DNA from 2 places in the Streptococcus sp. 32226D021BW genome. Region 1 is predicted to be linked to the other one. Evidence: predicted binding sites of a transcription regulator. Region 1 holds the regulator's gene; the other holds the start of a gene.
The links. Region 1 encodes NrdR, which represses ribonucleotide reductase genes. Its sites were predicted from a motif close to ACACNATATATNGTGT; they were not measured.
Positions count from the first base shown of each region.

Region 2: a site for NrdR is predicted at 5,772-5,787, ahead of nrdH (glutaredoxin-like protein NrdH). Genes of this name have one in related genera too.

Region 1 covers NZ_JBPPVC010000007.1:72,189-87,063, forward strand. The annotation lists gene ACEE44_RS05975 (winged helix-turn-helix domain-containing protein) at 1-537, shown strand, start outside; gene ACEE44_RS05980 (AI-2E family transporter) at 611-1,735, shown strand; gene nrdR (transcriptional regulator NrdR) at 1,832-2,323, shown strand; gene ACEE44_RS05990 (replication initiation/membrane attachment protein) at 2,310-3,461, shown strand; gene dnaI (primosomal protein DnaI) at 3,461-4,360, shown strand; partial or broken gene ACEE44_RS06000 (NADPH-dependent oxidoreductase) at 4,357-5,070, shown strand; gene der (ribosome biogenesis GTPase Der) at 5,089-6,399, shown strand; gene ACEE44_RS06010 (MFS transporter) at 6,474-6,812, shown strand; gene ACEE44_RS06015 (hypothetical protein) at 6,814-7,134, shown strand; gene ACEE44_RS06020 (DEAD/DEAH box helicase) at 7,242-10,334, shown strand; gene ACEE44_RS06025 (hypothetical protein) at 10,415-11,077, shown strand; gene murC (UDP-N-acetylmuramate--L-alanine ligase) at 11,079-12,410, shown strand; gene ACEE44_RS06035 (GNAT family N-acetyltransferase) at 12,467-12,949, shown strand; gene mltG (endolytic transglycosylase MltG) at 13,024-14,808, shown strand.
Region 2 covers NZ_JBPPVC010000006.1:41,364-56,238, reverse strand. The annotation lists gene ACEE44_RS05235 (CPBP family intramembrane glutamic endopeptidase) at 1-644, shown strand, start outside; gene ACEE44_RS05230 (hypothetical protein) at 783-977, shown strand; gene ACEE44_RS05225 (CPBP family intramembrane glutamic endopeptidase) at 994-1,668, shown strand; gene nrdF (class 1b ribonucleoside-diphosphate reductase subunit beta) at 1,702-2,661, opposite strand; gene nrdE (class 1b ribonucleoside-diphosphate reductase subunit alpha) at 3,238-5,397, opposite strand; gene nrdH (glutaredoxin-like protein NrdH) at 5,439-5,657, opposite strand; gene ACEE44_RS05205 (phosphocarrier protein HPr) at 5,977-6,240, shown strand; gene ptsP (phosphoenolpyruvate--protein phosphotransferase) at 6,245-7,978, shown strand; gene ACEE44_RS05195 (DUF1846 domain-containing protein) at 8,065-9,552, opposite strand; gene ACEE44_RS05190 (MFS transporter) at 9,824-11,095, shown strand; gene ACEE44_RS05185 (ArsR/SmtB family transcription factor) at 11,107-12,147, shown strand; gene ACEE44_RS05180 (acyltransferase family protein) at 12,169-13,167, opposite strand; gene rnc (ribonuclease III) at 13,364-14,050, shown strand; gene smc (chromosome segregation protein SMC) at 14,053-14,875, shown strand, end outside.

The sequences.
Region 1 (14,875 bases):
ATGAGTTTTCAGCTTTCGGACATGTCTAGCAAGGCTTTGTCTAGGGAATTACTGGCTATAAAGCCTGCAAGTGTTATTATTGTTGCTATTGATTCAGCAGATGTTGCACAGCATGGAGAAGAAGTACTTTCTTACGCTGTTTCTTATGTCGTCAAGCCCTTTGTCATCAGTGATTTGGTTGAGCAAATTGCAGCCATCTTCCGTGGGCGAGATTTTATTGATAAGAATTGTAAGCACGTTCCTTTGCAAGCAGCCTATCGTGACCTAAAGGTCGATTTTCAAAATCGAACCGTTACTCGTGGGGATGAGTTGATTAACCTGACCAGACGTGAATATGATTTGCTTGCAACTCTGATGAACAGCCCCGAACCTGTCAGCCGAGAACAATTGCTAGAGCGAGTTTGGAAATATGAAACGACATCGGAAACTAATGTAGTAGATGTCTACATTCGTTATTTACGTGGAAAATTAGATGTTACTGGTAAACCATCTTACATCAAGACTGTTCGTGGCGTTGGCTATGCCATGCGAGATTAAGAAAGGGGAAACTCTTTCTTTTTTTTGCTTCCTATGATAAACTGAATGCTAATCATACAAAATTGGAGATATTATGAATTCGTCGTTTAAAGAAAAAGCTTTATTGATTTTATTAGCTGGAGCTACCCTCTTAGCTGTATTGAATTGGGATACGATATACAAGGCAGTTCAGATTTTGTTGGGAAGCATGAATTCTCTCTTTATAGGGAGTATCATTGCCTTTATTTTAAATGTGCCTATGAAAAAAATAGAGGATCAGATAGAGAAGATTTCTTTTTTGAATAGATCTAAACGTTCCTTGGCTATTGTTGGAGTGTTGATTGGTTTTGCTTTAATTGTTACTGGGTTGGTGTTGATTGTTCTTCCTACCTTGATGTCAACGGTGTCGCAATTAGTGACAGTAAGCAGCACAGCTATTCCTAAATCGGTCAATGCCCTCACAAGCTTCCTGGAAAAAAATGGACTTTTGGCTGGTCAGTTGGGTGACCAAATTGCTGGAATGCTGGACCAATTGAAAAATTTGACCTTTATTTCAAATTTGGTAACGCCTGTCCTATCGGGCTTAGTTTCAAATGTCACAGGAATTTTTTCAAATACTATGACGCTTGTTATGGCCTTCTTCTTTACATTGGCAATACTTGGAAGCAAGGAACACTTGCAATCTATGACTGGTAAATTCCTACAAGCGACATTGCCGACAAAAACTGTTCGAGTGATTAGTTATATTGGAGAGGTTATTATTGATACATACGATAAGTTCCTAATGAGCCAAATCGTAGAAGCCTGTATTATCGGTACTCTCGTATTTGTGAGTTATTCTCTCTCAGGAATTCCTTATGCCAGCATGGCAGGAATTTTGGCAGGTGTTCTATCCTTTGTGCCTTACATTGGTCCCTTTACCGCCTGTCTGATTAGTGCCTTGTTTGTGGCGGTGCAAAATCCGCTCTTGGCACTTTGGTCTATTGCTCTCTTCCAGATTATCCAGTTGATTGAGGGGAATGTGATTTACCCGCGCGTGGTTGGTCAATCAGTTGGTCTTCCGACCTTGTTTACCCTTGCTGCAGCTCTTATTGGTGGAAATTTATTTGGACTTCTTGGAATGGTCTTCTTTACCCCAATTTTTGCGGTTGTCTATCGCTTGGTTCGTGAATGGGTTGCCAGTCGATTGAAAAAGCAAGAGGATGCAACAGTCGGTTAACAATGGTAAAAATAGAAAGTGGGTGTTCTCGCTTTCTTTTATTTTTGCTGTTTTTATGCTATACTGAAGTGATAAAGATTATGTAGGAGTGAGAGTATGCGTTGTCCAAAGTGTCAAAGTTTGAAATCAAGTGTTATTGATAGTCGTCAGGCTGAAGATGGCAACACCATCCGTCGCCGTCGTTCTTGCGATCAATGTGGTCAACGTTTTACCACCTATGAACGTGTTGAAGAAAAAACCCTCGTCGTTGTGAAGAAGGATGGGACTAGGGAGCAATTTTCCCGTGAAAAGATTTTCAATGGCATTATTCGTTCAGCTCAAAAACGTCCAGTTTCAACTAGTGATATAGACGAAGTTGTTAACCGGATTGAGCAGAAGGTTCGTTCTCAGAGTGATGGCGAGGTCGAAAGTGATGTCATTGGTAACTTTGTCATGGATGAATTGGTGGAGTTGGATGAAATCACCTATGTGCGTTTTGCCTCTGTCTATCGTTCTTTTAAGGATGTGGAAGAGTTGGAAAATCTGCTCAAGCAGATGATTTCTAAGGGTAGTAAAGTAAAGTCAGGTGCTGCCAATGAAACCAAGTGATTTATTTACCTACATCAAGACCAGTCCTTTTACACCAGACATTATCAGTTTAAGCCAGTGCTATCAACCTATCATTAGTTTTGATGCCTTAGCCCTTTACTACTACCTCTATAGTTTCTCGGATCAGGGCCAGGGGCGTTACAAGTGGGCGACAATCCTCAATCATATGGATTTCGGTATGAAGCGCTTGGAGCAGGCCTTGGATCTCTTATCTGCCATGGAATTGCTACAAGTTTATCGGGCAGATGAGTTGACAGGCTTGGTCTTGTTGCCACCACTGACGGTCAAACAATTTTTGGGCAAACCGCTTTATAAGAATTTATTGGCCCAAAGAATTGGCGAAGCCAGTGTAGAAAGTTTACAAGTATCTGGACCAAATAAGGAGAAGAAGGTATCCAAAACCTTCTCCCAAGTCTTTACCATTGATGGTCAAGTTCCAGTAGCTTTTGAACCCAAGCATGATTTTGATTGGTCGGCCTTTAAAGCCTTGATGGCTAAGGACAAGCTTCTTTTTCAAGATGAAGCTGAGGATATTATTGCCCTTAGTCACATAGCAGAGCAGGCCGGCTGGACCTGGTTGGAAACCTATCGTCAGGCTAAAGCAACAGCCATTGGACAGACCATCTCGACTAAACGCTTGCAGCAGTCACGCCAGGCAAGACCATTAGCTTCAGGTCATTTAACTCCTCAGGAAGAGGCAATTGTTCGTGAAGCCAAGGCTATATCCAGTAAGGATTATTTGCAGTTTATCAAGGATCGCCTCAAGGCGGTTGTCACTGCGGCAGAGAAGAAGTGCTTGAAAGATTTGGCAAACTTGGGCCTACTTGACGAAGTTATCAATGTCTTGGTCCTCTACGCTTTTAACAAGGTGGATTCGGCCAATCTAAATGAAAAATATGCCATGAAGCTGGGGAATGATTTTTCCTACAAGGGAATTGGTAGTGCTGAGGCGGCTGTTCTTTACCTAAGAGAATTGAAGGCAGGTTCGGCTCCTATCAAATCAAATCAAACACCTAAGACCAACGTACCTGACTGGAGTAAGGAAGAAGTGGTTATGGACACAAGCCCAGAAGCTCAGGCTAGAATGGAAGCGCTCAGAAAACGAATGTTAGAAAATGAAAGCAAGGGAGGTAGTTGATGAAATCAGTTCAAGATAGGTTGTCGCAGGCAACCAACCCAAGCCCTAAATCTTATCAGCAACTCTTTCAAGAGATTGTCAGCGATACTGAAGTTGCTGCTTTTATCAAAAAAGAAGGTTTGACCCAGCAGGAAATCACCCTCTCCATTTCTAAGTTTTTGGAATATATCAGTCAGCGTGACCTCTTTGTCAAGCAGGATGAAGCCTATATTGCTAAGGGCTATCAACCAGTTTTGGTCATGAATGAGGGCTATGCGGATGTTTCTTATCTTGAAACAGAGGAATTGGTCGAATACCGTCGTCTGGAAGCTATCAAGAACCGTATCCAGCTTATCAATATGCCCCAAGCACTCAAAAAAGTTACTATTGCAGATTTGGATTTCACAGACAGCAATCGTGTTGAGGTTTATGAGGCTATTGATGCATTTGTAGAACAGGTGGGCGAATACTGCAAAGGCTTGTATCTATACGGTGATTTTGGAATTGGGAAGAGTTTTTTGATGGCTTATATGGCCCATCGCTTATCAACCAATCGCCACCTCTCGACCACCATGCTCCATTATCCAACCTTTGTTGTTGATATAAAAAATGCCATCAAAGATGGCGCTGTCAAGGAGCGAATTGATGAAATCAAGCTGGCTCAGGTCTTGGTGCTAGATGACATCGGAGCGGAGCAACACAGTCCGTGGGTACGTGACGATGTCCTGCAAGTCATTCTTCAATACCGCATGCAGGAAAATCTGCCGACCTTCTTTACCTCCAATTTCTCCTTTGATGATTTGGAGCGTCATTTCGCCTCTGGCAAGTCTGGTGATGAGACCTGGCAGGCCAAACGGGTTATGGAGCGGATTCGCTATCTGGCTCGCGATTTGCATTTGAAAGGAAATAACCGCCGATGAATGAAACCATTGATTTGATGCTGAACCATACTTCCGTCCGTCGTTTTACGGAGGAGCCTATTGAGGCGGAACATTTGCAAGCCATTGTATCAGCTGGGCGAGCTGCGTCTAGCTGGAAGAATTTCCAGTCTTATTCCATCATTGTGGTGCAGTCGTAGGAGAAAAAACAGGCTCTCTATGATTTGGTGCCCCAGCCAGCTATTTTACAGGCTCAGGCCATTCTGGTTTTTGTGGGCGACCATAATCGTGCCAGCAAGGCGGCTCAACTCCATGGTTCAGACTTTGATGCCAAAGGAACAGAGAATCTCCTGATTTCTTCTGTTGATGCGAGCCTAGCAGGGCAAAACGCCCTTTTGGCAGCGGAAAGCTTGGGTTACGGTGGGGTCTTTATCGGTATGATTCGCCATAAGGCCTTGGCAATAGCAGAGCTGTTCAACTTGCCAGATTATACCTATCCAATTTTCTGCATTGCCCTGGGTCGACCAGCCCAAAACCATCCTGTCAAACCACGTTTGGCAAGTGAAACCATTGTCTTTCAGGAAGAATATGTGGAGCAAGGCGTGGAAGTAATCCAAGCCTACGACCAAGTTCAGACAGACTATGCAGGTGCCCGTCAGACAGAAACCTGGTCGGAGCGTATGGTTGCCCAGTTTGGTCAGCCAGAGCAGCCTGAAACGAGGGCTGTATTAGAAAAAAATAAATTATTGTAAACTAGAAGAGGAGGAGCTATGGCTCTACCAACTATCGCCATCGTTGGCCGTCCCAACGTTGGTAAATCAACACTATTTAACCGTATTGCGGGGGAACGCATTTCTATCGTAGAAGACGTAGAAGGTGTGACCCGTGACCGTATTTATGCTACTGGTGAGTGGCTCAACCGCAAGTTTTCCTTGATTGATACAGGCGGTATTGATGATGTGGATGCACCTTTCATGGACCAAATCAAGCACCAGGCTGAGATTGCCATGGATGAAGCGGACGTTATCGTCTTTGTCGTATCAGGCAAGGAAGGTGTGACGGATGCTGACGAGTATGTATCGCGTATCCTTTATAAGACAAACAAACCAGTTATTTTGGTTGTCAACAAGGTCGATAACCCTGAAATGCGTAATGACATCTACGATTTCTATTCACTCGGTCTTGGCGATCCTTATCCAGTATCTTCTGTACACGGTATCGGAACAGGGGATGTCTTGGACGCTATCATTGAAAACCTACCAGCTCAGGAAGCAGAAGAAAATCCAGATATTATCAAGTTCAGCTTGATTGGTCGTCCAAACGTTGGTAAATCAAGTTTGATTAACGCTATTTTGGGTGAAGAGCGCGTGATTGCGTCGCCTGTTGCTGGAACGACTCGTGATGCCATCGATACGCACTTTACAGACCCAGAAGGTCAAGAATTTACCATGATTGATACCGCAGGCATGCGCAAGTCTGGTAAGGTTTATGAAAATACGGAGAAATACTCCGTTATGCGTGCCATGCGTGCCATTGAACGCTCAGATGTCATATTGATGGTTATCAATGCAGAAGAAGGTATCCGTGAGTATGACAAACGCATTGCAGGTTTTGCCCATGAAGCTGGTAAGGGAATGATTATCGTGGTCAACAAGTGGGACACGCTTGAAAAAGACAACCACACCATGAAGAAATGGGAAGATGATATCCGCGACCAGTTCCAATACTTGTCTTACGCACCGATTATCTTTGTATCAGCCTTGACCAAGCAACGCTTGCACAAGTTGCCTGAGATGATTAAGGCCATCAGTGAGAGCCAGAATACCCGTATTCCGTCGGCTGTTCTCAACGATGTTATCATGGATGCCATTGCCATTAACCCAACACCGACCGACAAGGGCAAACGCTTGAAAATTTTCTACGCGACCCAGGTTGCGACCAAGCCACCGACATTTGTGGTCTTTGTCAACGAAGAAGAGCTCATGCACTTCTCCTATATGCGTTTCTTGGAAAATCAAATCCGCAAGGCCTTTGTCTTCGAAGGAACACCGATTCATCTGATTGCACGAAAACGGAAATAAGAAAGAGAGGTCAAACCTCTTTTTTCTTTGCAGACGTTCACAAATATGCTAGAATGGGACTAGGAGGTGTTGGTATGGTAGCGGTTCCGATTTGGCGTTCTTTTTTGATATTGCTTTCTTTTTCATCATTTTTTCTTGTATTTTATGAAGACAGTCAGTATAAACCTTTCTGCTTTCGGTATTGGCTAGGGCTGGTGGCTTGCATCTGGCTCAATTTGCTAACCTTGGCATCCTATTTTATCGCTTTTACAGGTGGTTCAACCATGGTCTATCATCGATTTGAACAGCCTATGGTTTTGCTTTTCATCTTCTTTTTGTTATGTGCAATTGGCCTAAGCTTCCTATCTCTACATGCGATGAAAACCCTCGTCCGACGAACCAAGTATTACCGGCAGGTCAGAAAGGTCGGCTAGTATGGAATTTTTAGGAGAACTAGTATTTGAATTTTTGGCGGGTTTGGCAGATTTCGATGAAAGAAAGTATCCTCCTTTTGGACTTCGCTACTGGCTGGGCTGGTTGTGGCTTCTAATCAATTTCTTGATGCTTGGTCTGCTTACATTTGTACCGACAGTATTTCTCCTAATGTTTCTGGATGGAAAGGGTTGGGTTAACCTCGTTTTAGTAATCCTTTTCATACCAATTCTCCTATTTTGGCTCTTAAAAACACTTGGTTTTGTTAAGAAAATGTGGCAAGTGACAACATATTATAAAATGATTTCTAGGAACATCAGTTGATTGACGGGTGTTTTTTTTGATGCCTAGGCAAAGAATTATCACATGATATATGCTATAATGAAAAGATAATATTTTAGAGATTATGCTAGGTCAAAAGAGGTATTGCTATGGGTCGCATGATGCCGGGGCGGGTTCGCCAAGAAGGAATTGATTTGTATGAGGCTGGGCAACTGACTGTTCTTCAGAGCGAGAATGGGAAGTTGGAGCTGGATATTGCTGGGGAACGTTTTGTTTATAGTGATGATGACAGTGATTTGCAGTGTAGTTGTTACTTGTTTCAAAGCAAGGGCTACTGTCAGCATTTGGCAGCTACGGAGTATTATTTAAAAAATGATGGGGTTGGTAAAAATCTGGAGCAGTCTCGGAAAGAAGAGGGAGATCAGCATAAGGAAACGGTCCGGCGGACTTATTTTGGTGGCCTCTTTTTAGATGAGATTTTGCGTCCCAAACCAGAAATGGGCATCAAGTATCGCCTCTCTGTTGAGGGGAGCTTGTTGCCTTATGATCGGCAGATAGACTGGACCTTGAAAATAAGCCGTTTACCAGACACCCGTTCCTATATTGTAAGGGACATTGGTGCTTTTTTGCGCTTACTCAAGACCAATGGGCATTACCAAATCGGGAAAAATTACTATGAGCAGCTGGCCTATGAAAACTTTGATGAAGTTAGCCAGGCTCTTTTGGATTTCCTTTGGACCTTAATTCCGGAGAAGGTAGGTTTAGATTCGGATATTCTCATCCATTTTGGCCGTCATTTCCGTTTGCCTCAAGCCTATTTTGAAGAAGGGCTTGACTTGTTGAACCAGCTGGATGATTTTGTCTTTACCTATGAACAACGTTCCTACTCATCTTTGATGGTACTGCCTTTGACAGAGGAAACTGGACTTTATCACTTTGATGTGACCGTCCATACGCATATGATTGAGCTGGTTATTCATGAAAAAGTTGTTCGTCCCCTACTTCAAGGTCGTTATATCTTGCTTGATGGGGTTATTTATGGCGTCAATCGGATGCAGGAACAGCTGATCGGACATATTTCTAATCTAGTGCCTACTGAGTCTGGTCTGAGAAAGGTTCAGGTCGATTTTCAGGACCAGGATCGTTTGGCTCTGACTTTGCTAGATCTGCAGACCATTGGGACGGTCAAGGCACCCAAACGCTTTAAAATTCACGATTTCATCCCTCATTTCCATATGGAGATGGAGGGAAATGGAAGTCTGTCCTTGCAGTTGGTTTTAGATTTTGATGGTCGCTTGGTCAGAAGTGAGGAAGAATTGAGTCTCCTTCCATTTGCCAATCATTTTCAGCATCTAGAAGCTGTCTATCAGGCAATTGGTCTGGCTGGTTTTCGCGGAAAATATTTGGCGCATAGACCTGCTCTAGGCCAACAGGAAGTCTATCCTTTTTTCAGCCAGCAGTTGCCACTTTTGGAGAGAATGGGGCAGGTCCGTTTATCTGAAAACCTTCAATCTCTCTTAGTTGAATCCAAACCCCAGCTGGAAATTGTCAGAAATGGCTCGCTTTTGGATATTTCATTTGATCTGACAGGCATTGGTCAATCCGAAATAGATCAGGCACTGGAAGCCTTACTCAATCAAGAAGACCACTATACCAGTCCGAGTGGTAAGGTCCTAGTCTTTGATGAGGAAACTAAGAAAATTAGCCAGACCCTGCTTCAACTGAGAGCCAAGCATGGCAAAGGTGGGCAGGTGCAGGTTCATGCCTTGGCAGGTTTTCAATTAGCCCAGTCCTTGTCAGGCTTTGATCAGGTTCGTTTTTCAAAGGATTTTCAAGAAATGGCTGGTTATCTTGCCAAGCCTGACAGCTTTCCCTTGCCTGATGTGGATGTGAAAACTGAATTGAGAGATTACCAACAAACTGGTATCAAATGGCTGTCTATGTTGGACCATTATGGCTTTGGTGGGATTTTGGCGGATGATATGGGACTAGGAAAGACCCTGCAAACCATCGCCTTTCTATCCAGTCGGATGACCGAGGATAGCCGGGTTTTGATTTTGGCTCCCTCAAGTTTGATTTATAACTGGTCAGATGAATGTCAGCGCTTTGCTCCGGATTTAGACGTAGGGGTTGTTCACGGAAGTAAGGAGCAGCGAGTAGATTTGATTGGTCAGAAACGTCAGATTTTGGTGACCTCCTACCCATCCTTTAGGCAGGATATTGATCTCTACAAACAAGAAAAGTTTGATTACCTGATTTTAGATGAGGCTCAGGTTATGAAAAATGCCCAATCTAAAATAGCTCAGCTACTGAGAGAATTTGAGGTTGGGAATTGTTTCGCTCTTTCAGGTACACCGATTGAAAATCATTTGACAGAGTTGTGGTCTATTTTTCAAATAGTCCTCCCAGGTTTATTGCCCGGAAAACAAGCCTTTAGCAAGTTAAGTACCAAAGAGATTGCTCGAACTATCCAACCTTTTGTCCTCAGACGGCATAAGGAAGATGTTCTGCAGGAATTGCCTGACTTGTCAGAGGTCAATGTACTCAATGAACTGACAGATGAGCAAAAGACTATCTATCTGGCCCAGCTCCAGCAAATGCAGTCCAAAATTATCGGTGTAGACGATACCCAAATCAACCGAAGCAAGATTGAAATTCTGTCTGGAATTACTCGTTTGCGCCAAATATGTGACACACCAAGTCTCTTCATGGATGATTTCAGGGGAGAGAGTGGCAAGCTCAATAGCCTGAAAGAACTCTTGGAGCAACTGAAAGAGGGAGAACACAGGGTCTTGATTTTCTCCCAATTTAGAAACATGCTGGAGCAAATCGAAGGCCAATTAAATGAGCTTGGGTTGACTTCCTATACTTTGACGGGGTCGACTCCTGCTAATCAACGCCAGGAAATGACCCAGGCCTTTAATGCGGGTAGTCGGGATGCCTTTCTCATTTCCTTGAAAGCAGGAGGGGTTGGTCTGAATTTGACAGGTGCAGACACGGTTATCCTGGTAGACCTTTGGTGGAATCCAGCGGTGGAAGCCCAGGCCATTAGCCGTGCCCACCGAATGGGGCAGACTGAAAAAGTAGAATGCTACCGCCTGATTACCAGAGGGACCATTGAAGAAAAAATCCAAGCCCTTCAGGAAAATAAGAAAAATCTGGTTAAAACGGTTCTTGACGGTAGTGAAAGTCGTGCAAACTTGACGGTTGAAGATATTCGTGCTATTTTGGGGATAGAATAGTTAGTCTAGACAAGGTCTTAGCGTGGTATTAGGCAAATCTAAGCCAAGTATGGTATAATAAGGGTTCGAAAGGATGACTTATGATTAGACAAGAAAAAATATTTCCGCTAGTAGCTGATAATGAGGTACTAGTAGGAGAAAATCCAATTATGAGTTTATATGACGAAAGTGACTTGATTAGCAATATCAAGGGGCCGTATAAAGAAAAAGAATTTGCTGGGGCATCTGCTAGTCAGCAAGCGGTAAGCGGGACCGGCCGTGTAGTGATGGACGACGACCTCTTGCCTCCTCTCTTTGAGGCTAAATCTAGCTCTTATTCTCGTAGAGAACGTCATCAACACCTGGCTCAAACCAAACCTTCTTCTCATAAAACTCAGGGTCAAGTAGCTCGTGAACAGGCCCGTGAGGATTTGAAGAAGAAACGGACAGCGCCTTACCTGAGAGATGATAAGCCTGCACCAGCCAAAGTTTTTGTCAAACCGCCAGTCACGCCAAGTCCTGAGGAAAAAGTGGGAAATCTCACGCGGTTGGCCGACAGACTGCGTCAGACAGATTATATTTTGGCCGACGTTCCAGCTGTCTATTCTTTGAAGAAAGAAGATAGGGAGCAAGAGCAACCGATTAAGAAAAATTCGTATGACTTCTTGAAGAGAAGTCAGGTCTATAATTATCCTGAGCGCCAGCAACACCGAGAGCGTCAGGTTGCCCAGGAATTAAATTTAACAAATATAGAAGAGGAATAACATGACAAAAACCTATCATTTTATCGGAATTAAAGGGTCAGGCATGAGTGCATTGGCTCTCATGCTACACCAAATGGGCTATAAGGTTCAAGGAAGTGATGTAGAGAAGTACTACTTCACCCAACGTGGCTTGGAGCAAGCTGGTATTGACATCTTGCCTTTCGATGAGAAAAATATTACTGCTGATGTGGAATTGATTGCAGGGAATGCTTTTCGTCCAGATAATAATGTGGAGATTGCATTTGCTGATGCACAAGGGTTTAGTTACAAACGCTACCATGAGTTCTTGGGTGAATTCATGAAAGGTTTTACTAGCCTTGGTGTAGCAGGAGCTCATGGTAAGACATCAACGACAGGTCTTTTGGCTCATGTGATGCGCAATATTACAGACACCTCTTTCTTGATTGGGGATGGAACAGGTCGTGGCTCAGCTAATGCCCAGTATTTTGTCTTTGAGTCTGATGAGTATGAGCGCCATTTTGCTCCTTATTATCCTGAGTACAGCATTATCACCAACATTGACTTTGATCACCCAGATTATTTTACTAGCCTAGAAGATGTTTTTAACGCCTTCAATGATTATGCCAAACAAGTCAAAAAAGGCCTCTTCGTCTATGGTGAAGATGAGCAGTTGCGTCGTATTACGGCCAATGCCCCAATCTACTACTATGGTACAGGTTCAGATAATGACTTTGTAGCCTATGACTTGAAACCATCGACAACTGGATCACAGTTTAAGGTGCGCTACAAGGAACAAGAATTGGGAGAATTCCAAATTCCAACATTTGGTAAACACAATGTCATGAATGCTACGGCAGTGATTGCAAATCTTTACATTGCTGGCTTTGATTTGAGCTTGGTTGCTGAACACTTGAAGACTTTTGCAGGTGTCAAACGCCGCTTTACAGAGAAGGTTGTTAACGATACAGTCATCATTGACGATTTTGCCCACCATCCAACAGAAATCATTGCAACGATTGATGCTGCTCGTCAGAAGTATCCAAGCAAGGAGTTGGTAGCTATTTTCCAACCACATACCTTTACGCGTACCATCGCCCTTTTGGATGAGTTTGCGGAAGCCTTGAATGGAGCAGATGCCGTTTACTTGGCGCAAATTTATGGTTCTGCGCGTGAAACAGACAATGGTCAGGTTAAGGTGGAAGACTTGGCCGCTAAAATCAACAAAAAAGGTGGTCTGGTCACAGTTGAAAATACTTCACCGCTCTTGAACCACGACAATGCAGTCTATGTATTTATGGGTGCTGGAGATATTCAGTCTTATGAATATTCCTTCGAGAGATTGCTATCTAATTTAACAAATAACGTTCAATAAATGCAGAAAGACGGAGGCCTCTGGCCCCTGTTTTTCAGCTATATAGGGAGAAAATTATGGAAATTCGCAATATCAGGCAGGAAGATTTGGAGGCTGTAGCTACTCTTGAGAGGGCAAATTTTTCTGAAGATGAACAGATTTCAAAAACTGTTTTGGAAAGGTATGTGCAGCATTTCTCACAAACTTGCTTAGTGATGGAAAATGAAAGTGAACTGGCAGGTTTTATATTAGCTTGTCCGTCGCTAGCCAATAGGGTTACAGATGATATCTTTTATCTGGAAGAGCCAGTAGTCCCTGAAGGTAACTATCTAGCCATCGCTAGTTTGTCGGTAGCTCCCAGTTATCAAGGACAGGGAGTAGGCACCCTCTTGCTTGCAGGTCTAAAAGAAGTAGCTGCTCAAGGAAACTATCAAGGGATTGCCCTGACATGTAAGGAGAGTTTGATTAGGTATTACCAACTCAATCAATTTGAGGATGCAGGCCCTTCCCAATCTCAGTTTGGAGGAAAAGAGTGGTATGACATGTATTGGAAAGCTTGATATAAAGGGAATTTCTTGCATTTCCTAGTTCTTTGAGATATAATGTATAGTAACTGTGTGAAAGGAGCAATAGCGTGACAAAGGATACGAACGAAAACAACACGCAGTCTTCAAGTTTTCGCGATCAGATTTTGCGGGAACTCGAAGAGCTAAAGACCAAGCGATTGGCAGCCCAAACAGAAGAAGTTGAGCTTGATAAGCACGAAGAAGTCGTTGAGGAACTTCAGACTCTTGTACAAGATAGTCAGACCGTGGATGATAAGCATGAAACGGTGAAGATTGGTGGAGTTGTCTTTCCAAATTCCTATCTTGTAGAAGAAACTGAACAGCAAGAGGACACAAAGGTTGAGGAAGTAACTTCAAGCCTGGTTGGAGAAGTTGAAGAAACTGTTACAACCGTTCCACAAGATACTGTAGAACGTAATCTTGAAGAACTGAGAAACTTAGTTGCAGCTAACACGGTGGATTTCAAAGAAGAAACAACTAGGACCGTCCAGGAGGAACAATTCTCAACGGAAGAAGCAACTTCTTTGGAAGATACTTTCCTAGATTTTCCGACAGAAGATGTATCAGCAGTAACTGGGGATACAGAAATTCTTACATTGGATGAAGCAGTTCTTGTGTCTGCGGCTCTGCCAACTACAGCTGAGGCTGGGGAGGAAGAGAGTGTACAACCTGTCCAATCTAGAAAGACTTCACTCCAGAAAACAAGCAAGCAACGCCGTCAGGAACAAGATAAGGCTGCGAAACGAATTGTTTCAGTCGTCATGTCTATTGTTGTCTTGGCTGTATTGATTACAGGGATTACCGGCTTTGTTTGGATTAAATCTAGCTTGGCCCCAGTTGATACAAAGGCGACCGAAGCTGTTCAGGTCGAAATCCCTGAGGGTTCAACAACCCTTGATATTGGTAAGATTTTGGTTGAGAATAAGTTGATTAAAAACGCAACTGTCTTTAACTATTATTCTAAGATTAAGAGTTATAACAACTTCCAAAGCGGTTTTTATAATTTGAAGCAGACCATGTCAGTAGATGATATTGCTAAGGCGCTTCAGGAGAGTGGCACTCCAACTGCCCAAAAGGAACCGGCAGGTAAGATTCTCATTGTAGAAGGTTATACACTGACTCAGATTTCTCAGGCAATCACTAACAATACTCAGACGGAAGATAAGAATGACAAGACTCCGTTTACATCGGAAGCCTTTATGGCTACAGTGACCAATACAGATTTCATCAATCGTATGGTTACTGCTTATCCACAATTATTTGCTAGCCTACCAGCGACAGATAGTGGCGTTATTTACCAATTGGAAGGCTATCTCTTCCCAGCTGTGTATGAATATACAGAAGAAACCACCATGGAAGAGTTGGTTGAACAAATGATTGCAGCCATGGATGCTCGCTTGCAGCCATACTATGAAACGATTGCTAGCAAAAACTTGACGGTTAACGAAGTACTGACCTTGGCTTCACTTGTTGAAAAAGAAGGTTCTACAGATGAGGACCGTCGTAATATTGCAAGTGTATTCTTCAATCGTATCAATAGCGGAATGCCTTTGCAGTCTAATATCGCTATTCTTTATGCTCAAGGCAAGCTTGGTCAAGAAACAACCTTGGCAGAGGATGCTGGAATTGATACAAATATTGAGTCACCATACAATATCTATTGGACGCCAGGGTTAATGCCTGGGCCAGTGGATAGCCCAAGTGTTTCAGCGATTGAAGCCGTCATCAATGCTAATACAACAGATTATCTCTACTTTGTAGCAGATGTTACAACAGGTACGGTTTACTATGCTAAAACTATTGAGGAACACGATCAAAACGTTGCCAAGTATGTCAATGCTCACTTAGAGTAAATTAGTAATTTATAACAAAATTATGTGGTTTTCCACATAATTTTGTTTTCATGAAAATATAGAAAGA
Region 2 (14,875 bases), on a different contig from region 1:
GGAAATTTCTCTTTGTGGGACTGGCTGTCCTTGCACTAAATGGATTGATCCAGATGGCCATGTTTGCCCTACCAAATTTTGACGGTAATAATCTACTGATTGCTGCAGCGCTTATATTGCTTGCAGTGGTAGTCGGTCTTGTGTTGACAAGTAAAATTGGCCTATGGAAGAGCGAGCAGAAGTGGGGAATGTTAAAGAATATTGGTTTTGTTGTCCTTGCTTTTATCGTCATGTTTGGTCTGAAAATAATCGGTGGGCAATTGATTATGCTGGAAGAAGGATATGGTCAAACGACTGCTAATCAGGAAGTCATCAATAACTCTGGTCTGCCAGCCTTGCTCTTGTTTCTCTTTGCTGTACTTTTTGCTCCAGTTCTTGAAGAATTGATTTTCCGTGGCATTCTCATGGGGAAAGTCTTTGGTAAGGATTCGAATGTTGGATTGTTGCTATCAAGTTTTCTATTTGGACTTATTCACAATCCGACCAATATCGGATCTTGGGTTGTCTATGGAGGCATGGGTCTAGTACTAGGACTTGCTTATCGGATTTCTGGCAAATATACCAACGCCCTTATTCTTCACATGGTCAATAATTTCCTGAGTGTCTTGCTCATGTTACTTTTACAGAGTATAGGTTTCATTTAGAAAGGAAATGAGATGGAGATTTTTCAATGGATAGCCTTTGCTTATCTATTATTCAGCTACCTGTCAGATAGGAAAAAGGTGAAACAGTTACAAAGCAAGGTAAACAAACTACAAAAAGGTCTAAAAGGAGAAAATCAGATGTCACTTTTATTAAATGAATTGGTGGGAAGTAAAGCCAAAATCCGTTTCGATGAGGAATTTATGACTATTTACGAATACAGCATTTTAGCTGTGGATGAGGATTGGGTTAAAATCTCCCGTGAATTAGCGAATGGGGAGCTTGAAACCAAGTTGGTTCGGGTTGATAACATTGTTGACGTGACCGTTTTATAATAAGGAGGAATACATCATGAAGAAATTTTTTAAACATACTGGTTTATTATTAGCCTATTACATTGCCTATCAATTCGGATTCCAGTTCCTCCAGATACCATGGGCTACTGAGCAGGTAGAGGGTATTCCAGCTAGTGCTGCAGAAGGTTTATATTGGTTTGGACTGATTGTGGGTCTACCCTTGTTAATTGGTTTTTCCTACCTTCTTTGGAAAGTCTTGTACCCGAGAAAAACAATGCAGCTGACGCTAGATAAGCCTTGGCTAAAACAGATTGCCTATCCCTTACTGGCCTATCTTGCATACTTCATTCTCCAATTTCTCCTACCAGTTCCTGAATCAGATAATCAGAAAAACGCAGTTGCCTTTATCCAGTCTGCACCTATTCACTCCTTTTTCATGGTAGTCATTTTTGCAGGTATCTTTGAAGAATTGATTTTCCGTGGTTTCTTGGCAACCTATTTCTTCCCTAAATTATCGGATGTCAAATCTGTGGTGCTCTATGGTCTAGTTTCAGGAACCCTCTTTAGTTTTGTGCATGGTCCAGCAACCCTTCCACAATTTTTGATTTATTTCACAATGGGAGTAATCTTTGCATGGATCTATTTGGTGAAACAAGATATCCGTTATCCAATGGCCCTACACATGCTTAACAATGGCATTTCCTATTTTATGATTGTGTTTTTAGTATAAAAAGAAAGCAGCTCAATGAACTGCTTTTTTTGATTATAATCCGTACAAGTAATCATCGTCCTGCATGGCTTCAACTTCACCGAGTAGATATCCGTTACCAACTTGTGAGAAGAAGTCGTGGTTAGATGTACCAGTTGAAATACCGTTCATGATGATTGGGTTGACATCATCCGCTGAGTCAGGGAAGAGTGGGTCTTGTCCCAAGTTCATGAGGGCCTTGTTGGCATTGTAACGAAGGAAGGTCAAAACTTCCTCAGTCCAGCCGACTGCGTCATAGAGGGAGCGCGTGTAGCCTTCTTCATTTTCATAAAGTTGGTAGAGCAGGTCGTACATCCAGTCACGAAGTTTGTCCTGTTCTTCCTCGGACAATTCATTGAAACCAAGTTGGAACTTGTAGCCAATGTAGGTACCGTGAACAGACTCATCACGGATAATCAGCTTGATGATTTCTGCAACGTTGGCCAGTTTGTTGTTGCCAAGGTAGTAGAGTGGCGTGAAGAAACCAGAGTAGAAAAGGAAGGTTTCTAGGAATACGCTGGCAACTTTCTTTTCAAGTGGGGTACCAGTTTCGTAGATTTCGTTGATAATCTTTGCCTTGCGTTGCAAATATTCGTTGCTGTTGGTCCACTCAAAAATTTCTTCAATTTCAGACTTGGTGTTCAAGGTTGAGAAGATAGAAGAGTAAGACTTGGCATGGACTGACTCCATGAATTGAATATTGTTGTAAACAGCTTCTTCATGAGGCGTACGAATGTCGTTGCGGAGGGCTTGGACCCCTGTTTCAGACTGAAGCGTATCCAGTAGGGTCAATCCACCGAAGACCTTACCAACCAAGTCTTTTTCTTGGGCAGTCAGTTTCCGCCAGTCATCCAAGTCGTTTGACAAGGGAATCCGCGTATCGAGCCAGAATTGCTCAGTCAATTTTTCCCAAGTTGACTTGTCAATAACATCCTCAATGGCGTTCCAGTTTATGGCTTTGTAGTAGGTTTCCATAGTTTTCTCTTTCTTTTCTAGAAATATCTACACTATTGTATCATATTTTTTGCTAAAAAACGCCCCAAGGACGTTCATTAGATTGCTTTGTTCGCAAGTAGCACAATTTGACATATGGTAGCCAGCTAATCCGCAAATAGCGGTTGGCGTAGATTAGGTAGTTGGCTTGCCAACAGCTAAACTTGTGAAAGTTACGACCTGAGAAAAGTTGTTCGATAATAACGACTTTTCGAGGTAGTAAGCCACTTAGAGGCTGGGCTCAAGCCCAGCACCGCTTCTCAGAGTTCGTGTCAACATCTCAGCGCAGTGGTTGATTGGCAGATTTGTTCGTGTTTTACACTCCAAATCTGACCTAATCAACTGTGTGGGGGTGGGAAGACGAACTCTTTTTAGACTGGTCGAGTTCTTTCCCACTCCCGTTCATTCATTAGATGCTTTAGCATTCGTGTCTTACGACACGTAGAAACTGAAGACGATATTTCTTCAGTTTCGGAGTTAGTGAGGTAGCTAGCCAATCCGCACATAGCGGTTGGCGTAGATTAGCTAGTTGGCTTGCCAACAGCTAAGCTTGCTACGTTAGATCACACAACTTTCACATTGGTTTGCGCCGACTTCTTCTCCGTCATCGGTAAAGGTACGGATGTAGTAGATAGACTTGATACCTTTGTTGAAGGCGTAGTTACGAAGGATAGAGAGGTCACGCGTTGTTTGTTTGTTCTCTTTTTTCCATTCGTAAAGGGCTTTTGGCAATTCACTGCGGAGGAAGAGAGTGAGGGACAAACCTTGGTCCACGTGCTCAGTTGCAGCAGCATAGACATCAATGACCTTGCGCATATCCATATCATAGGCAGACTTGTAGAATGGAATGGTTTCGGTTGCCAAACCAGCTGCTGGATAGTAGATTTTACCGATTTTCTTCTCTTGGCGTTCTTCAATCCGTTGGGTAATTGGATGAATAGAAGCAGAAACATCGTTGATGTAGCTGATAGAACCGTTTGGTGCAACAGCTAGGCGGTTTTGGTGGTAAAGACCATCTGCCATGACTTTCTCACGGAGGTCAGCCCAATCTTTTCCACTTGGAATGAAGATGCCTTCAAAAAGTTCTTTAACACGGTCAGATTGCGGTTGGTAGTCTCCAGTCACATACTTGTCGAAATACGTACCGTCCGCGTATTTTGATTTGTCATAGTTGTGGAAGGTCGCCTTGCGTTCGCGAGCAATATTGTTTGATTCTACCAAAGTCCAATAGTTGAGGAGCATGAAGTAGATATTGGTAAATTCCACAGCTGTTTTTGATCCGTAATCGATCAAGTTTTGTGCCAAGTATGAGTGAAGTCCCATGGCACCAAGCCCGATAGAATGCGCACGTTCATTTCCAGCTTCGATAGACGGCACCGCAGAAATGTGCGAATGGTCTGTTACATAGGTAAGAGCACGTGTCATGGTACGGACAGAAAGTCCAAAGTCAGGCGATTTCATCAAGTTGACAATATTGGTTGAACCAAGGTTGCATGATACATCTGTCCCCATTGTCAAGTATTCCTGAGAATCATTGATAACACTTGGCGTCTGAACTTGAAGAATTTCTGAACAGAGGTTGGACATGATAATCTTACCGTCAACAGGATTGCTACGGTTGGCAGTGTCGATGTTGATAACATAAGGGTAGCCAGATTCCTGTTGAAGTTTAGAAATCTCAGTTTCTAAATCACGAGCCTTGATTTTTGTCTTACGGATACGTGGGTTTGCTACCAATTCATCGTATTTTTCAGTAATATCAAGGTAGCTGTAAGGCACACCGTATTCCAATTCAACGGAGTAAGGGCTGAAGAGGTACATATCTTCATTTTTACGTGCCAACTCATAGAACTTATCAGGAACAGTAATTCCAAGTGACAAGGTCTTCACACGCACTTTCTCGTCAGCATTTTCTTTCTTAGTTGAAAGGAAGGCGATAATGTCTGGGTGGAAAACATCTAGGTAAACAACCCCAGCCCCTTGACGTTGCCCAAGTTGGTTAGAGTAAGAGAAGCTGTCTTCGAAAAGTTTCATGACAGGAACGACACCAGAAGCAGCTCCCTCGTAGCCCTTGATTGGTGCGCCTGCCTCACGCAAGTTGCTGAGGGAGATGCCGACGCCACCACCGATACGGGACAATTGCAGAGCAGAGTTGATAGAACGTCCAATAGAGTTCATGTCGTCTGTGACTTGGATGAGGAAACAGGACACCAACTCACCACGACGAGCACGACCTGCGTTGAGGAAGGAAGGAGTAGCTGGCTGATAACGCAAATGGATCATTTCGTTGGCCAAATTCAAGGCCAATTCTTCATTGCCCTCTGCAAAATACAAGGCGTTGAAGAGAACACGGTCTTCCATGCTCTCCAAGTAGTAGGCACCGTCGTTGGTTTTAAGGGCATACTGGTTATAGAACTTGTAGGCTGCCATGAAAGACTTGAAGCGGAAGTTTTGGTCTTTCAAGAATTGATCAATTTTGATGATAAATTCTGGACTATATTGGTCCAAAAATTCTTTTTCCAGATAGTTTTCTTCTAATAAGTAGGCAATCTTGTCTAAAATGCTATCAAATTGCTTAGTATTTGGAAGGACGTTTTCCTTGAAGAAAGCCTTGACAGCCTCTTGGTCCTTGTGGAGAGGAATTTGTCCATTGACTGGACGGTTGATTTCGTTATTTAAACGGAAGTAGGACACATCGCCTAACTCTTTCAAACTCATAATCGCAATCTCTTTCTATACTAGGGGTAACTTGGTATAGTTTATACCAAGGCTTTCAATTTTGTTGGTTGGAAACCAGAGAAAACTTCATTTTCAGTTTCAATAACTGGCGCTGCTGAGAAACCAAGGTTTTTAACGTGGTCGATAAATTCAGGTTGCTCGTCTAGATTGATTTCTTTGTAGGCCACATTGTGCTCATCAAGAAATTTTTTACTCATCTTACATTGAACACAATTATTTTTTGAATAGATGGTAACCATTCAATTTCTCCTTTTTAAAATAAATATACCAATCTAGGATACTAGATTTTGGGGTCAAAGTCAAGAAGGAAGTCCACAACTATCACAAAATATAGTATGACAAAAAACGAACAAGCACCATATCTTGTGTAAATAGCACAAATCCTTTGAAACCAAGCTTTCAAGATGTTTTCAGGACTTTTATAATCTCATAAAAAATAGTTTTACTGAAAGAAACGCAAAAAATTCTTGAAAATGATTTCAAAAAGTGATATAATGCTTTTTGTAAGGGTTATCACAAATAACTCAAAATTTTGTAAAAACAAAGGAGAATCCAACTATGGCTTCAAAAGACTTCCACATCGTGGCAGAAACAGGTATCCACGCACGTCCAGCAACTTTGCTTGTTCAAACTGCTAGCAAATTCGCTTCAGACATCACTTTGAACTACAAAGAAAAATCTGTAAACCTTAAATCTATCATGGGTGTTATGAGTCTTGGTGTTGGTCAAGGCGCTGATGTAACAATCTCTGCTGAAGGTGCTGATGCTGACGATGCAATCGCAGCTATCACTGAAACAATGGAAAAAGAAGGATTGGCATAAGAAGATGACTGAAATGCTTAAAGGAATTGCAGCATCTGATGGTGTTGCCGTTGCTAAGGCATATCTACTCGTTCAGCCAGATTTGTCCTTCGAAACTGTTACAGTTGAAGATACAAATGCAGAAGAGGCTCGTTTGGATGCTGCTCTTGCAGCCTCTCAAAACGAGCTTTCTGTTATTCGTGAGAACGCAGTAGCTAGCCTTGGTGAAGAGGCCGCAGCCGTATTTGATGCACACTTGATGGTTCTTGCTGACCCAGAAATGATTGGTCAGATTAAGGAAACTATCCGTGCTAAGAAAACAAATGCTGAAACAGGTTTGAAAGAAGTAACGGATATGTTCATCGCTATCTTTGAAGGTATGGAAGATAACCCATACATGCAAGAGCGTGCAGCAGACATCCGCGACGTTGCTAAACGTGTCCTTGCTCACTTGCTTGGCGTTCGTTTGCCAAACCCAGCGACAATTGATGAAGAGTCTATCGTTATTGCACACGACTTGACACCATCTGATACAGCACAATTGAACAAACAGTTTGTTAAAGCTTTTGTAACAAACATTGGTGGACGTACAAGCCACTCAGCTATCATGGCTCGTACACTTGAGATTGCAGCTGTATTGGGTACAAATAATATTACTGAAATCGTGAAAGATGGTGATGTCCTCGCTGTTAACGGTATCACAGGTGAAGTTGTTATCAACCCATCTGAAGAAGTGATTGCAGAATTTAAGGCAGCTGGCGAAGCCTATGCTAAACAAAAAGCTGAGTGGGCACTCTTGAAAGATGCTCAAACAGTGACAGCTGACGGCAAACACTTCGAATTGGCAGCTAACATCGGTACACCAAAAGACGTTGAAGGTGTAAACGATAATGGTGCTGAAGCAGTTGGTCTTTACCGTACAGAGTTCTTGTACATGGACTCACAAGACTTCCCAACGGAAGATGAGCAATACGAAGCTTATAAGGCTGTTCTTGAAGGCATGAACGGTAAGCCAGTTGTGGTTCGTACAATGGATATCGGTGGTGATAAGGAGCTTCCTTACTTCGACCTTCCACACGAAATGAACCCATTCCTTGGTTTCCGTGCCCTACGTATCTCAATCTCTGAGACTGGTAACCAAATGTTCCGTACTCAGTTGCGTGCCCTTCTTCGTTCATCGGTACATGGTAAACTTCGTATCATGTTCCCAATGGTTGCCTTGTTGACAGAATTCCGTGCAGCAAAAGCAATCCTTGAAGAAGAAAAAGCTAAACTCTTGGCTGAAGGTGTAGCAGTTGCGGATGATATCCAAGTTGGTATCATGATTGAAATCCCTGCAGCAGCAATGATTGCTGACCAATTTGCTAAAGAAGTTGACTTCTTCTCAATTGGTACAAACGACCTTATCCAGTACACAATGGCAGCAGACCGTATGAACGAACAAGTTTCTTACCTCTACCAGCCTTACAACCCATCTATCCTTCGATTGATCAACAACGTTATCAAGGCTGCTCACGCAGAAGGCAAATGGGCTGGTATGTGTGGTGAGATGGCTGGTGACCAACAAGCAGTTCCACTTCTTGTCGGAATGGGCTTGGATGAGTTCTCTATGAGCGCGACTTCTGTACTTCGTACACGTAGCCTCATGAAGACACTTGACACAGCTAAGATGGAAGAATATGCTCACCGTGCCTTGACAGAATGTGCAACGGCTGAAGAAGTTCTTGAACTTCAAAAAGAGTATGTTGATTTTAACTAATAGATAAAATGGAAAAACAAGGCTAGAAATATCCTTGTTTTTTCTATAACAAAAATAGACTTGCCGGGGCAAGTCTATTTTTGTCTTTAGTTCTTCTGATAAAACTTATTGTGCTGATAGATAGGATCAAAGGTTAAATTGATGCCTAACTTGCGTAGAACACTCTTGTCTTCATCGGATAGGATAACGGTTGAGTGGGCTTCGCTACCATTTAATTGGCCTAATTCTTTCATTGCTTGTGTAGCGACAGGGCTATCTTGTGCAGTGATGGCAAGGGCGTTAAGAATCTCACTTGCATCGAGTCGTGTATTTGCCTTATCCAGATAATCTGCCTTCAATTCTTGAATTGGACGGATGTAGTTTGGTTCAATGAGAAGAGTTTCATCATCGATTTTAGCAATTTGCTTGATAGCATTGAGAAGGACAGTTGCAGTTGGTTTGAGGAGGTCGGATGTCTTACCTGTTACCATCTCTCCAGTTGGCAACTGAATAGCAAGGGCAGGGCTGGAAGTTAGCTCTGCTTTTTCGCGCGCAGCGACAACAACCTTACGGTCAGCAGGTGTCACGCCTACCTCGTTCATGAGGAGCTCAATCTTTTTAACGGCTTGCTCGCCCACCCGCTCCGCTTTGAAATCAACGAGTGTCTGATAGTAGCGGCGGATAATTTCTTGCTTAGATGCTTCGATCGCAGCCTCTTCGTCTACGATGGAGTAGCCCACCATGTTGACCCCCATATCTGTTGGAGAGGCATAAGGAGATTTGTTCAAAATACGTTCAAAGGTACGGTTGAGAACAGGAAAGACCTCGATGTCACGGTTGTAGTTGACCGCAGTTTTGCCGTAGGTTTGCAGGTGGAAGGGGTCGATCATGTTGAGGTCGTCCAGGTCGGCAGTTGCTGCTTCATAGGCCAAGTTAACGGGATGGTGGAGTGGTAAGTTCCACACTGGGAAGGTTTCAAACTTGGCATAGCCTGATGTTACTCTATGCAATTGGTCGTGGTAAAGTTGGGAGATACAGGTCGCCAATTTACCTGAACCAGGTCCAGGTGCGGTGACAACGACGAGATTGCGACTAGTTTCAATGTAGTCATTTTTGCCCATACCTTCTGGTGAGATGATGTGGTCGATATCAGAAGGATAACCCTTGATTGGGTAGTGGAGATAGGACTTGATACCATGTTTTTCCAACTGTTTGCGGAAGGCGTCTGCGGCTGGTTGGTTGCGGTACTGGGTAATGACCACAGAACCAACATAAATATCAATATCATTAAATGTATCAATCAAGCGGAAGACTTCTTGGTCGTAAGAAATGCCTAGGTCGCCGCGTGCCTTAGAATGTTCGATATTGCTGGCATTGATGGCGATGACAATCTCCACTTGGTCTTTTAACTCTTGGAGGAGTTTGATTTTATTATCTGGTTCATAGCCAGGTAAAACACGGGCTGCGTGGAAATCTTCCAGCATTTTTCCGCCAAATTCCATATAGAGCTTGCCTTCAAACTGAGCAATTCGTTCTAAAATATGGTCACGTTGCAAATTCAAGTATTTAGTTGAATCAAATGCGATTTTCTTCATCAAATAAGTCCTCCAAATGTGTAATTTTCTCTGGGAAAAACAAAAATAGCTCCCTAAAACTAGGGAGCCTTTTCTCCGACCTCTCAAAAGAGGTGCCCGAACAATACTATAACAAACTGTGCTAATCTTGTCAAGAAAAAGTCAGATAGAAGAAAAATTAAACAAGCGTTTAAAAAATATTTAATTTTTATAAAATTAAGTATTGACTTTATCAAAATAAAGTGTAAAATTATATTAAACAAATATTTAATTGATTTTTAAGGAGATGTTTATGAAAAAGTTGATTCACAATAAATTATTTCTATCTAGCTTTGTAGCAGACTTGATTTCTAACTTTGGAGATACGCTTTACTATCTGGCTTTGATGAACTATGTTTTACTCTTACCAGATACCAAGTTTGCCTTGGCTATGATTACCGCATCTGAAACCCTGCCGATTTTGGCAGGCCTCTTTATCGGGATTTGGGCAGACAAGACCAAAAACAAATTGGATACTATTCTTGCAACCCTGCTGGTTCGTGTCGGTCTCTATGCCTTTGTTGGCTTCTTGATGGGATTTGCACCAGCCCTTTGGATTGTAGCAGTCGTATGTGTCATCAATTTCTTGTCTGATTTGTCGGGTCAATATGAAAATGGCCTTTATATGCCAGTTAGTCTGAGGGTTGTGGCAGCGGAAGATCGTGAAACAGCAATGGCATTCAAGATGACGGTGAAATCACTTTTGCAAATTGCCTTCCAAGCTAGCGGTGCTATCCTGATTGGATTTATGTCTTACCAGAATCTCGCCTTCTTCAATGCAGGGACCTTCTTGGTCAGTCTTGCTATCATGACAACCCTCCGTCCAGCTCTTGCCAAGCTACTGAAGGAAAATCCAATCCAAGAAGCTGAGCAAACAGAAACAGAAGCAGGTATTATCAAGGGCATGCGTAACAGTCTCAAAGAATCCTACCAAGCTGTTCAGAATATTCCTGTTCTCAAAGCGTCAATTGTGACCATTGCCAGCCTGAATGCCATTTTTACCGCACTTTCACCATTAGTTATTCTAAATATGAAGGAGTTCTCAGACTTTGTGATTGTCAATGCAGGAACAACCCTTGCTTTGATTTCCATTTTCTTCTCGGTTGGTAGTATCTTGGGGTCAAGTATCGGTATGGCTTTGTTCAAAAATGTTAGCTTGATCAATCTCCTCAAATTCTCTACATTGATGCCAGTCTTGATTTTCTCAGGTTTCTTCCTCCACAATATCTATGTGGTATTGACGGTTATTTTTGTGACAGCTATGACTTTGGGTGTCTTCAATCCGAAAATGAATGCCTTGGTCTTAAATGAACTGTCTGAAGATAAATTGGCGACAGTCGGTGGAGGGATTGATGCTTTCTGCCAGATTGGTATGGTAGCAGGTCAAGCCTTGGTAGCCCTTATGGTGACGGTGCTTTCTGCGACAAGTATTTCCCTCATCTTTCTCTTGCTTTCTGTGGTGCTAGTAAGCTATACTATTCTTGTGGGGCGTAGGCCTGAAAATGAAGTAGTTGTTAAAGCTTAGAAAGTATGCGTATGAAATTAGATTACCGTGATTACCGCAGTGAAATTGTGGAAAAACTGTTCATTCCCTTGATTGTCAAGGATCGTGAGGAACCGATTGAGGCGGATTTTTCACAGAAAGAAAAAGACATTCTCAAAGATGCCTTGGACATTCGTGATGAGATTGAAGAAAAGTTGGTAGATTTTCGTCAGGAAGTCAATCAAGTCTTTGTCTGGGGACATATTTTTAACATTTTACATAGTCTTTATTTCTATATCTTGAATGATGGGCAGGATCCAAAGACAGTCGAGGAGGCTTGTCAGCTGATCTTGGCCTTATCGCAAGAAGAGGTAGAAGATGCTATGCGGACTATGCTAGCGTCTGAAAATGACGGACATAGTGAGAAAACCCTCAGCCTCATGGAACTCTTGGAAAAAACGGATAAAAAGCCGGCAGATAAGTGGTACTGGTCACTGGCTATCCGCAATCCCTTGGAAACGGTTCAGCGGTCTGTCGCTCTCTTGGATAAGATGCTTCCAATCTACCAGCCCTATTTTGAGCAAGCAAGAGTTGAGCGGGAAGCCTTTGCTAGGGATTTTGACATTGAACAACTCTACAGAGAATCCAAGCAGTTAGCCATGACCAGTTTGGATAGCTTGGGTGTAGAAACTGCCCAATTCTTCGTTCTCAGTCCGTGGAATTATTGGTTTGCTTATTATGGCAACGAAGAATTTGACTATATGAAAGTCGCTCTTTTAGCATCTTGTCGGATTGATCAGATGATGCTGTCAAATGACGAGTTGGATCTTGATGATTTGACAAGGGCTCTTAAAGTCGTCAGCGATAGCACGCGTTACCAGGTCTTGGTGGAACTGACCAAGCCCCATGCCAAGAGCAAGGACATAGCAGAGCGACTGAATATCACAGGAGCAGCCGTATCCTTCCACACCCAAAAGCTGATTAACGGTGACTTACTTCTCTTCAATACAAAAAATAGCGATGTCAAATACAGTGTCAATCGCGACCTGCTCCAACAGGTGATTGATAAGTTGAAAGAGGATTTTGATTTGTAAAAAAGCCTTGTAAGTTAAGTCTTACAAGTTTCTTTTGTGCTTAATGATTAACCAGCTGAGCAGTTGGCAAGTGATGATGGTGATAAAGAAGACTAGCCAACCTTGCTGTATTAAAGTCAGGGAATGATTTTCTAGGAAGAAAAAGCTGACTTCGACTGGGATAACATGGATAAAATAATAGTAACTGGCATATTCCTTTAGAAATTGGAATTTTTTCTGGCGGAAGAGGTCGGTGGTTAGGGTCCAGGCGACTAGATAGGCTGTGAACGGAATTAGGCTAAATAGAAAGTTCTTGTCGTAGCCCTGATTGAGATAGATGATTGTAGCCTCAAAAGTTAAAAGAGCTATGCAGACAAGTAGTTTGGTTTTTTGTCGGTATTGGAAAATGGGTTGATTGAGTTTGTCGGCTAGATAAAAGCCTGTCAGGACAAAAATCGGTGCGTAGAAGAGGCCGTTGCGGCTGGTGAAAAAGAAGGTTTTGTAGATGTCAAATGCGGTTAGTAAAGCCGATTCTGCCAGGTAGGAGGAGTAGGTTTCAACTGAGCCTAGGAGATAGAGGAGGCAGGCTAGACATGCTGTGATGCGCCAGCCACATTTCCTTAAAGAATAGTGGACGAGGACAAGACCTAGCAGGAAGGCGGGCATGTACCAGAGTTGGTAGCTGGTGCCGGTGTAGGTCAGGCCGACTAGGAGGGCGAGGGGGTAGTGGAGTAGGGGGATTTCTTGGAGTGTTAGGTAGAAGAGGTAGAAGGGCAGGTAGAGGGCGGACCAAGTCAGGTACTGCTTGCTGTAGCGGATCAGGTATTGTTTGGAGAGGCTAGGGTAGTTGCGTCGGAGGAAGAAGCTGGCGGTGACCATGAAGTAGGGAACGACCATGCGGCTAAAGATGGATTTTTGGATGAAGTGGAGCTGGTCTGCTTCAAATAGTCTGCGACAATGGATGGCAATGACTAAAACAGCTCCCATAAATTGCAGGAGGGAGAGGAGCGAGGTGTTGAGTGGTTTTGGTTTGTTTTGCATGTTAACTCCCTTCTTTTTTCTTCCATTTTATCGAAAAAGGATGGATATGTAAATGTTTGCAAAAAGATGAAGAGGGCTATTTGTTGAATGTTCAGTTCCAGAGGGAAGTCTTGTGGGAAATATGGTATAATATTAGGATGAAGTGAATTTGAAACTTCTATTTTTTAACGATTACTCTTTAGAAAGGAGTTAGATGATGAAAGATTTACATACAAAACTCTTGGCGGATTTTGGGATTGATTTTTCGGATTTGAATTTGTTGGAAACGGCTTTTACCCATACTTCTTATGCCAATGAGCATCGCCTTCTAAAAATTTCACATAATGAACGCTTGGAATTTTTAGGAGACGCTGTTCTCCAGTTGATGATTTCCAAGTATCTCTATAAAAAATATCCGGATAGACCGGAAGGGGAGATGTCCAAGTTGCGTTCGACCTTTGTTCGTGAGGAGTCCTTGGCTGGTTTTTCGCGTGCCTGTGGCTTTGATAGCTTCCTTCGTCTTGGTAGAGGAGAAGAGAAGTCTGGGGGGCGCAATCGTGATACCATTTTGGGAGATGCTTTCGAGGCTTTCTTAGGAGCTCTGCTATTGGACAAGGGAGAAAAGACCGTGGAGGAATTTATCTATAAGGTCATGATTCCTCGTCTGGAAGAGGGAAATTTTGAGCGTGTAACAGACTACAAGACTGCCTTACAGGAAATCTTGCAGGTAAATGGTGAGATTGCAATTTCTTATCAGGTGGTGGCTGAATCAGGTCCTGCCCACGATAAGACCTTTGAAGTCGAGGTATCTGCAGACCAGCGTGTGATTGGTCGTGGTCGTGGTCGTTCCAAAAAGTTAGCTGAACAAGCCGCCGCAAAAAATGCTGTGGAGGCTAGAGGATAGGTATGTATCTAAAATCGATTGAAATGCAGGGCTTCAAGTCCTTTGCGGACAAGACCAAGGTGGTTTTTGATCGTGGAGTGACTGCTGTTGTAGGACCAAATGGTTCGGGCAAGTCCAATATTACAGAAAGTCTGCGTTGGGCCTTGGGAGAGTCGTCTGCCAAAAGCCTTCGTGGAGGCAAGATGCCGGATGTTATCTTTGCGGGGACTGAAAGCCGAAAACCGCTGAATTATGCTTCCGTTGTCGTAACCTTGGATAATAGCACAGGTTTTATTGCTAATAAGAATAAAGAAATCAAGGTAGAACGCCATATTTATCGGTCTGGCGATAGCGAGTATTTGATAGATGGTCAGAAGGTTCGATTGCGGGATATTCATGATCTTTTCATGGATACTGGACTTGGTAGAGATTCCTTTTCTATCATTTCCCAAGGTCGGGTTGAGGCTATTTTTAATTCCAAGCCAGAAGAACGCAGAGCTATATTCGAAGAGGCTGCTGGTGTTTTAAAATACAAGACCCGTAAGAAAGAAACGGAGAGCAAGCTAGCTCAGGCTCAAGGGAATTTGGACCGTTTGGACGATATTATCTATGAATTGGACAATCAGGTCAAACCCTTGGAGAAACAGGCGCTAACGGCTAAACAATTCTTGGAACTAGATGGCCAACGTAAGGAGCTGTATCTGGATGTTTTGGTTGCTCAGTTAACAAAGGGTAAAGAAGCTTTGACTGCCAAGGAAAGCGAACTTGAAGTAGTTAAGTCAGAATTAGCAAGCTACTACCAACAACGTTCTGAGCTAGAGCAAGAAAACCAGTCCTTAAAAGAAG